2 regions of the Streptacidiphilus sp. MAP5-3 genome follow, and region 2 is predicted to be linked to the other one. Evidence: riboswitches for the same ligand, from Rfam matches in the RefSeq annotation. Region 2 holds a riboswitch; the other holds the start of a gene.

Region 1 (4,851 bases), on a different contig from region 2:
GGGGTGTCCGAGCCCGGCCGGTAGCTCATCAAGCCCTGGTAGATGTTGGAGTAGAGCGTCCACGCGCCGATGTCGTAGGCCTGCGCCGGGTCGAGCGTGGTGTAGGCGTTCGCCGAACCCACCGTGATGACCACAGGCGGCGCCCCCGCAACCTGGCCGGTAGGCCCCGAGGGAGCACACGCGGCGGTCATGGCGATCAAACCCGTGCAGGCGAACGCTGCTGACATTCGCTTGGCTGCTGACATCGTGTTCCGCATCTCCAAAAATCGTGAAGTGAGCAGCCTCCCACGCAGGTCGCACGAGCCACGCAACCGCTCCTGGACTGACACTCACTCAAAGAGACGCCCCGCCAGGAGCGATATATTCGCCTAGGTCCTATAAATCCCATCTTGTTATGACGTTTAGTACATACACGGAAACTCACCGTGGAGCCGCGCATCCCTCAATGACGCACCGAACAGCGCCCTGACCAGGCTATATGTGCATACCCTGTGGATTTTGGATGGATTACGTGGAGGGTGTGCCGACGAACCCTGCCGCCACACCCTGAACGGACCCTGCTCCGCCACGTTGAGTGCTCTGCCGCGAAAGAGGGCGGCGCCGGTAGGCCGACGTCAGGAGGCGAGCCACCGGTCGCCCGCAGTGCCCACCGGTGGGCCCCAGGGTTCGCCGAGGCCTGTCGGCCCACGCCTGGGCACCCGTGAACCCGGTGCCCGGTCCAGGGCCACCGCCAGGTCCATCGTGAACGGGGAGTTCCGGCCGCGCGGTCCAGGCGGTGTCGCTGCAGCAGCGCTGGGCGGCGGAGTCGTCGATCGATCTCGTGGTAGCTTCGCGGCGGAGGCTCATAAGTGCCAGCCCCGGACGAGACGTGCGCCGTACCCGGCCTGCAAAGACGACGCATTCGGGAGGCGTCATGGCCACAGGGACATCCTTCATCGATTTCGACAGCCCGGTTCGCAGGCCCCGGGAGTTGGACGTCCGCTGGATCCACGGCTCACCGTCGTCCAAGCACAACACCGACCCGGACATCCAGGTCTACGCCTACGACGAGCACACCGTCATCCTGCGTCAGAACATGGCCATCCACTACGAAGCGCCGTTCCTGTTCCTGCTGTTCGGCAACACACGGGCCGTGCTCATCGACACCGGAGCCACCGCGTCCACCGAGTTCTTTCCGCTGCGTCGAGTGGTTGACGAACTCATCGACGGCTGGCTCGTCCGCAACCCCCGGCCGGACTACCAGCTGCTGGTACTGCACACCCACGCCCACGGCGACCACATCGCGGGTGACAATCAGTTCGCCGACCGTCCCGACACCACCGTGGTCGACGCAGACCTTGCCACGGCCTGGAAGTACTTCGGATTCGCCCAGGACCCCACCGCCGTGGCGCGGATCGATCTGGGGGGCCGCGTGCTCGAGTGTCTCGCTACCCCTGGCCACCACAAGACAGCGGTCACCTTCTACGACCCGTGGACCGGGGTCCTGCTCACCGGCGACACGGTCTACCCCGGCCGCCTCTACATCCAGGACTGGTCCGCGTTCGCCGGGACCATCGACCGCCTGATCGAGTTCTGCGAACACAGACCCGTCACTCACGTCCTGGGCTGCCACATCGAGATGACCACCGAAGCGGGCGTGGACTATCCGGTCCGCACCACCTACCAGCCCCACGAACCCCCGCTGCAGATGACCACCGGGCACCTGCACGAGATCCGCGACGCGCTCGTCGAGGTCAGCGACGAGCCCCGCCGACTCCCGTACCCGCTCTTCGTCATCTGCCCAGACGACTGAACCAGGCCCACGTCGCGCCGCCGGCCCGGACGCGCCACTGGCTCGGCACCCCCGAACTTCTGACCACTGTTCAGGACGGTGGGCACCGGATGTTGTGGAGACCGGGCATCGGTCGGGCACCGGTGTTGCCCACTGGCGCGGGCCGGCGCAGGAAGGGCGGACGCGCCAGGCGTGCTGATCTTCTGGCGCAGCTGCACGCCTATGCTGACCGACCTGACAGGCCCTGTGTCGCAGGCCGGACCGCCGCAGTTCGATCCCTGCCTGGCTGACGGGCGCCTGCACGGGGGCGCCTTCGGGCCGGCGAGGACCTCGCGCCGGAAGCTGACGTCGGGGCCTGGCGCTCCAAGACCGCCTCAGCCATGGCCGAGCGCTCAGAGCTGGCGGGGCCACAGGTGTCTCCGAGGTTCCGGGCCCGGATCGGGCCCGTTCACCACGGAACGCCGCTCACCAAAGCCGAAGACTTGCTCAGACGAGACGTCAACACCTGCCATCCTCATGGAGCGGCCCGACATCGACGGCTACCCGTGCTGAATGTTCTGGCTTGTCTTCGGTTCTCGTGCAACTTCTGCAGCCCCCGCGTGGTGAAGGAGGGTGAGGGCCGTCGCTGGTGCGGCTCCGTGGAGCGGGGAGGGCAGTCCGTGGTGGCGGTGACGGTGATCGTGGGGGGTGCCGAAACGCGGGAGGGGCTGGCTGAGGTCGACTTCGACGCCTTCGTAGCGGCGCACTGGCAGCGGCTGACGCGTACCGCGTACCTGCTGACGGGCGACCATCACGAGGCCGAGGACCTGGTGCAGGTCACGCTGGCGAAGGTCTACCCGCACTGGGCCAGGATCAGGCGGCTGGACGCACCGAACGCCTACCTGCACCGAGCCATGGTGAACAACGGCTTCAGTCGACAGCGCCGGCGCCGCGCCCGGCAGTTGTTGATGCCCTGGGTGCCCGAGCGGGCCCAGCCGTCCGCCATGGCGCAGGTGGAGCAGCGGTCCGCGCTGCTCCGGGCGCTGGATGAACTGCCGCCGCGGCAACGGGCGGTGGTGGTGTTGCGCTACTGGGAGGACCTCAGCGAGCGGCAGGTTGCCGACGTCCTGGGTTGCACCACTGGGAACGTCAAGAGCCAGGCCAGTAGAGGTCTGGCGAAGCTGCGGAACCACCAGGCACTGGCCGGGTACGCGGCGTCGGGATCGATGGAGGAGCAGTGACGATCCACCAGGACGAGGACATGGTGCGCCGCGCACTGGCGGACGAGGCGCTGGGGTACCGCCCGCCGCACTGGGCGGGCCCGGCCGCGGCGATCCACGAGCGCGGAGCCAGGCGGCGGCGGGTCCGCAGGGCGTTCGCGGCGGCGGTCGCAGTCGCGGCTGTGGGCGTGGCGCTGGCCGTTACTTCAGGCGGCGCACAGGCAGGACGCGTAGTCGCCGCGTCTGCGGTGTCGCAGGCTTCCTCGACTTCGGCCCGCCCCTCGGCGTCGGCGTCGGTCGCGGCGGTCCCGTGGCCAGCAGTGCGGGTGGTCCCGGCCGACCGGGACCTGGACTTCGGCCACCAGATCTGGATGCGGCTGACGGCCGCTGAGGCATGCGAGGCTCTGGGGCCGTACGCGACCCGCGCCTATAGCTGCAACACCATCACCGACGGGAACCAGCCGCAGGGCTCGGTGAGTGCGCGGGAAGCCGCGGACAGCTCCGGAACGCTCTACGCGCCGTTGTACCTCGGCCCGGGCGACGCGGCCCGGATGACCGTCGCGGTCCACGGCAGGACCTACCGCGCCACCGTCGTGACCCTCGCCGGGCACCCCGGCTACGCGACCGGGTTCCTCTGGCTGCCCACGGGGCCGCAACCCCCGGAACACGGTTCTGAGATACAGATCACCGTCTACGACGCCCAAGGCATGGTCCTGGCCGAAGCGGAGGTGCCCGGGATGTAGTCGCAATGCCGCTGAAGCCCTGTCACCAGCTCGTCCCGAAGGAAACCGATCATGCATCCCGCTACGCGTCGCGCAGCCGCCGCGACCCTCGCCGTCTCCGCCGCGATGGCACTCAGTGCCTGCCGTTCTTCCGGTCCCGCCGCAGGCGCCTCCGCCACCACCTCCGCGGTCGCCGCAGCGCCGAGCCCGTCCGCGTCCGCGCATGCCTCCGCGACCACCTCCGCAACCGTCTCCGCAACCTCCTCTGCGACCGCGACCGCCTCCATGACGGCGACCCCGTCCCCCACCGCCGCAGTCTGCGAGAACCTGGTGGCCACCGCTGCCGTCAAAACAGCGGTCACCCAGGCCTACGGGGCGGTGGCCCACCTGGACCACATCCAGCCCCGGGCCGGCGGCTTTCTCTACGGCGGGTGCGGAGGCGTCATGTACGCGGAGACAAGGTTCACCCCGACCGCCGACGCGACCACGAACGAGCAGGTAGCCCTCCAGGACGAGGGCAGCTCCCGGAAGTACTTCCGCCTGAGCTCCGCCGGCACCTGGACCTACCTCGGCACCGGCGGCTTCCCCGACACCGGCGGCTGCCTCAGCCAGATCCCCAGCCCAATGGCCACGATCTGGAACGGCTGCTCCACCCGCTGAACGGCACTGCGCCAGTTCCTCCTGACCGACAGCGGCTCCTTCGTCGGACAGGTTCCCCGGCCCGAGGAGGCGGGGAACCGATCGCGATGAGGCGTCCCAACTGCCCGGCCATGACCTCCCGGCCGCCGATGCCGCCACGCAGGACGGACTCCTCCATGAGGAACGCGAAGCGGCGGTCGCCTTCGTGGAGGACGCGTCGCCGCCCGATGCGGGCGGCGACGGGCCGGTCGACGTCGTCCACGAGCCCCCGGCGCTGCTGGATCGCTTGGAGGGCGGCGGCGGTGTAGGCGCCGGGTCTGGATCAGGCCGGGCACCAGCCAGAAGGAGCAGGGCACGTCCGTCTGAGCATCGCCTTCCTCGCCGGGCGCCTGGACACCACGGGCGACTGACTGCCCATCGCGTCGCCAGCCCCGCCGCGGCCGACACGAGACACAGCATCAGGCCGGTTGCCCAGCGGGACCGCACTTGGGTGACCCGAACCCGCAGATGTTTTGGCACC
Region 2 (4,851 bases):
GGAACCTGGGCGTGACCGTGGTCCCGGCCAGGAACGCGCCCATGCGGTCGGCCTCTGCGGCGACGGCCGCCTCCGCCTCCGCGCCGACGTCCTCCAGGAGCCGCCGGACGACGGTCCCGTCCGGCTGCTGAGCCCAACCGCCGACGACGCGACCGTCCCACCAGACGGTCGGGCCGATATTGCCCGTCCGGTCGAAGAGTTGCGCGGCATGGCCGGGATCGGTGTACCAGTCGCGTCCGCGCCACCCCATCGAGGTCGGGTCCAGCGCGGGCAGCAGCGCGGCGCGCGGCTCGGGAGCGGGGGTGGATGCGGCGTCGCCGGGCAGCACCAGGCCCGGGCCGGTCCCGTCGGGGCCGTCTGGCAGGGTGACCTGCTCCGCGCCCACCGCGGCGAGCGCCTTGCGGACCGCGCCGAGCGTCCAGCCGGTCCACCACTTCAGGTCGTCCTCGGTGCCCGGCCCGTACGCGGCCAACCAGCGGCGAACCAGTTCGGCGCGCGCCTCGTCGACGGGCAGCTGCGGCAGCGGCGTGCTCGGGACCCAGCGGTAGGCGCTCGACGTCCAGCTCCCGCGCGGCCGGTCGCGCCGGATCCGGTTCTCGGCGGCGAGCACCCGCAGCACCCGCGAGGCCACGGTCTGTACCGCCTCGTACGGCTTGCCCACCGCGACCGTCACCCGTTCCTGCAACGCGGGCACGGCCGCCCCCAGTTGCTGCCCGGTCGCGGCACCGAGCCGCTCCAGCGCCGCCAGCGTCGACCGCTCGGCCTCCGCCAGCCATGCCGCGTCCCAACCGCCGCCCTCGCGGAGGAACTCCAGCAGCTTCTTCCGCTCCTTGGCGGCGATGTCGCGGGCGGTCGAGGAGTCGACGACGGGCGCGACGTCCACCGGGACGACGAACAGCGTGCGCCGCATCGACAACAGCCGGACCAGCGTGACGTCGTCGTAGAGCGCCTGCTCGACCAGCGCGACGCCGGGCTCCCGCAGCCGTGCCGCGAGCGAGAGGAAGACCGTCGCTGCGTCCGTGGCGTGCAGCCCGACGACCGCGTCCGCGGCCTCCAACGGCGTGGCCCACCGGGCGAGTTGCCGCGCCTGGATCCGTCGTCGCCGTTCGGCCGTGTCGATCTCAGCAGTCGCCATGGGCAGCACCCTAGGGCTTGCCTCCGACAGCTGCCGTTGGACGCGGCTGTGCTAGCGTCGAAGAGACGGAGGATTCCTCCGTTCCGGACGAGCGCGTCGTACCCGGCAAGGACAAGACGACGCAGCAGGAGCGGTGCACCGCGCACCGCCCCCTACTGCGAGAGGTGTTCTGCCGTGGCCTGGCTGGTGCTCGTCGTCTCCGGCGTCCTCGAGACCGTCTGGGCGGTCGCGATGCAGGCGTCCAAGGGTTTCTCCCGCCCCCTCCCGACCGCCGTCTTCGGCGTGACGGTCGTGCTGAGCATGTGCGGACTCGCCCACGCGCTGCGCTCCGTCCCGCTCGGGACCGGCTATGCGGTGTGGGTGGCCATCGGCACGCTCGGGACCGCGACCTACGGGATGGTGGCGCTCGGCGATCCGGTGACCGTGGCCCGGATCGTCTTCCTGGCCATGATCATCGGCGGCGTGGTGGGCCTGAAGGCGGCCCACTGACCGGTGCTGCTCGCGCCCGGACCCACAAAATGGTTTGGCCCGAGGCCCCCTCATGTTTGATGATCCACGAGTGATGGACCAGACCGTTCAGCAGAGCCTCGTCCGCGCCGCCGCGCGCAACAACGCCGACTGGTGCCAGGCGATGTGCCGCGCCCACGGCCTGAGCGGCGAGTACCGGCTCGACGCCTGGACCAGCCGGGAGCGCACTCCGCGCTACTACCCGGACGCCGTCACCCTCGCCGAGCGCCTCGACGTCGACGAACTGCTCGCCCGCGTCGACCGCACGACGCCCGGTGTCTCGGTCAAGGACAGCTTCGCCGCCCTCGACCTGGCCGGGCACGGCTTCCGTCCGCTGCTCGACGCGCACTGGATCGCCCGCGAGCCGGAACTCCCGGCCGCGACCTCGCCGTGGCAGCGCCTGCGCACGCCGGGGGAGCTGGCGGCGTGGGAGATCGCCTGGTGCGGCGAGGTCGCCGACCTCTTCCTGCCCCCGCTGCTGGAGGACCCGTCGGTCCTGGTCATGGCCGCGCCGGACTTCTCGGCCGGGGCGCTGCTCAGCCTCGGCGCGGGCGTGGTCGGCGTCTCGAACCTCTTCGTCGCCGCCGACGTGGCCGGAGCCCCCGGCACCACCTCCACCGCCGCCGCCCGCGAAGCGGTCCTGTTCCGCGCCTGGCACGACTGCCTCGCCGCCGCCTCGGTCCACTGCCCGGGCCTCCCCGTCGTGGGCTACGAGTCCGGCGCGGATCTGGCCGTCGCCGAGCGCGTCGGCTTCACCCGCCTGGCGCCCCTCCGAATCTGGCAGGAAGGCAGCACGTTCACAGTTATTGATGGTTCGTCAGATTCTGACTAACCTCCGCTGGGAGCTCCACGCAGCGTGCCCGGTGGTGCGCTGCTTCCGCGTTGCTTCGCTCCGCGTCGCTCTGCGTTGCTCTGCCCTGCGCTACTGCACTGTTCTGCGAGGAGGATCGGCCATGCCCGAGGTATCCGTCAGTGCCACGATTCCCGCTCCGGCGGACAAGGTCTGGGCGGTGCTCACCGACTTCGAACGCTTCGGCGAGTGGAACACCATCCATGTCGCCTTCCCGAACGGCGGCCCCACGGAACTCGTGGTCGGTGCCGTCTACGGCGAGAAGATGACCCTGATGGGCATGCCCGCCGAGGTCAGCTGGACCATCACCGAGCTTGCCGCCGGCAGCTCCCTCACCATGGACGGCAAGGGCCCGATGGGCATCAGCCTGCACCAGCACTACGCGCTCGGCGCGGCGGCCGACGGGAACGGCACCAGCGTCACTGTCGACAGCGAGTTCAAGGGCGCGGCCGTCAACATGATGGCGGCCCGGATCAAGGACGCCACCACCAAGGCGCTCAACGAGTCGCTGGAGAAGCTGACCGGCCTCGTCGGCTGAGGCAGACCGGCGGCTGCGGGTCAGCGGCTGCAGACCGGCGGCTGCGAGTCTGCGGCGGCGAGTGGACGCGGTGGCACCTCCGGCCGCGGCCACTCGCCGCTTTCGTTCCGCGCCACGCCTCACGTCGTCCGGGCACTGTCGTACCCCGGTGCTTTGATGGGAACCGTCGATCCCACCGGACGCACGCCGGTCGCATCATCCTGGAGGCACGCATGGCGCAGCTGAGGGCCCACAACATCTCCGTCTCCGCGGACGGCTTCATGGCCGGTCCCGACCAGAGCCAGGACGCGCCCCTCGGCGTCGGCGGCCAGCGGCTGCACACGTGGGTCTTCGAGGCCGCGTACGGGCGGCGGATGATCGGTCAGAAGGGCGGCACCGAGGGCGTCGACAACGCCTTCCTGCTGCGCGGCGACGAGAACGTCGGCGCGACGGTGATCGGCCGCAACATGTTCGGGCCGGTGCGCGGGGCCTGGCCGGACGAGTCGTGGCGCGGCTGGTGGGGCGAGGAGCCGCCCTACCACCACCCCGTCTTCGTGCTGACGCACCATCCGCGCCCCCCGCTGGAGATGAAGGGCGGCACGGTCTTCCACTTCGTCACCGACGGTCTGGACGCCGCGCTGGACCGCGCCTTCGAGGCGGCCGACGGCGCTGACGTCCGCGTGGGCGGCGGCGCGTCGACGCTCCAGCAGTGCCTGCGCAGCGGGCGGTTGGACGTGCTGCACGTGGCGATGGTCCCGGTCCTGCTCGGGGGCGGCGAGCGGCTCTTCGACAACCTCGGCAGTGGTCCTGCGGACGGGTACGAGTGCGTCGAGTTCGTCAGCTCGCCCTCCGTCGCGCACCTGCTCTTCGAGCGCACGGGCACGAGTGGGTCAAGCGGAGCAAACTGACCAGTAACGTGGGCGCATGCGCACTGCACTCATCACCGGCGCGAGCGCCGGAATCGGCGCGGCCTTCGCGCGACGTCTCGCCAAGGACGGCCACGGCCTGGTCCTGGTCGCCCGCGACGAGTCTCGGCTGACCACGCTCGCGGAAGACCTCGCCAAGGCGCACGGTGTCCCCACCGAGGTGCTCCCGGCGGACCTGGCCACCGAGGCGGGCATCAGCGCCGTCGAGGCACGCCTGGCCGACGCCGACCGTCCGGTCGACCTGCTGGTCAACAACGCGGGCTTCGGCTTCAAGAAGGGCTTCCTCGACGTCCCGATCGAGGACGAGCTGACCATGCTCAAGGTCCACATCGAGGCCGTGCTCCGGCTGACCCGTGCCGCCGTCCCCGGGATGCGCGAGCGCGGCAGGGGCTACGTCGTCAACGTCGCCTCGGTCGCGGCCTTCGTCCCGCGCGGGACGTACGGGGCGAGCAAGTCGTGGGTGGTCCAGTTCACCGCGGGCGCGGACCGCGACCTCGCCGGGACGGGCGTCCGCCTCCAGGCGCTCTGCCCGGGGTTCACCCACACCGAGTTCCACCAGCGTGCGGAGATGGACATGTCCCGCGTGGGCCGGTGGCTCTGGCTCGACGCGGACTACGTGGTGGACCAGTCCCTGCGTGACCTGGTCCGCGGCAAGTCCGTCTGCATTCCCTCCCGCCGCTACCAGGCCGCGGTCGCCCTCTCCCGCAAGGCTCCGCTGGGCGCCCTCGGCGGCCTCTCCAACCGCATGGGCCGCCGCCGCACCGAACGCTGACGCGCACGCCCGTCCCAGCGCGGACGACAGCGCGATCGACAGTGTGAACGGCAGCCCGAACGACAGTGTGAACTTCAGTCTCGAACGCAGAAGCGGCAGGCGCCTTCACCGGGTGGACTCACCGGGCGAAGGTGCCTGCCGCAA

The links. A riboswitch is a leader RNA that binds a small molecule or an ion and turns the genes downstream of it on or off. The one in region 2 is predicted to bind guanidine.
Region 1: linked by a shared signal. The riboswitch ahead of ABH928_RS31950 (MBL fold metallo-hydrolase) and the one ahead of ABH928_RS24155 (multidrug efflux SMR transporter) in region 2 are both predicted to bind guanidine.

Annotation. Positions count from the first base shown of each region.
Region 1 is NZ_JBGCCL010000034.1:10,940-15,790, reverse strand. Features, by position in the region: gene ABH928_RS31955 (ABC transporter substrate-binding protein) at 1-134, opposite strand, end outside; guanidine-III (ykkC-III) riboswitch at 835-902, shown strand; gene ABH928_RS31950 (MBL fold metallo-hydrolase) at 914-1,792, shown strand; gene ABH928_RS31945 (SigE family RNA polymerase sigma factor) at 2,479-2,991, shown strand; gene ABH928_RS31940 (hypothetical protein) at 2,988-3,713, shown strand; gene ABH928_RS31935 (hypothetical protein) at 3,765-4,352, shown strand; partial or broken gene ABH928_RS31930 (Scr1 family TA system antitoxin-like transcriptional regulator) at 4,420-4,678, opposite strand.
Region 2 is NZ_JBGCCL010000017.1:141,811-146,661, reverse strand. Features, by position in the region: gene ABH928_RS24160 (winged helix DNA-binding domain-containing protein) at 1-1,135, opposite strand, end outside; guanidine-III (ykkC-III) riboswitch at 1,197-1,261, shown strand; gene ABH928_RS24155 (multidrug efflux SMR transporter) at 1,310-1,624, shown strand; gene ABH928_RS24150 (hypothetical protein) at 1,698-2,474, shown strand; gene ABH928_RS24145 (SRPBCC family protein) at 2,596-3,030, shown strand; gene ABH928_RS24140 (dihydrofolate reductase family protein) at 3,243-3,917, shown strand; gene ABH928_RS24135 (SDR family NAD(P)-dependent oxidoreductase) at 3,934-4,707, shown strand.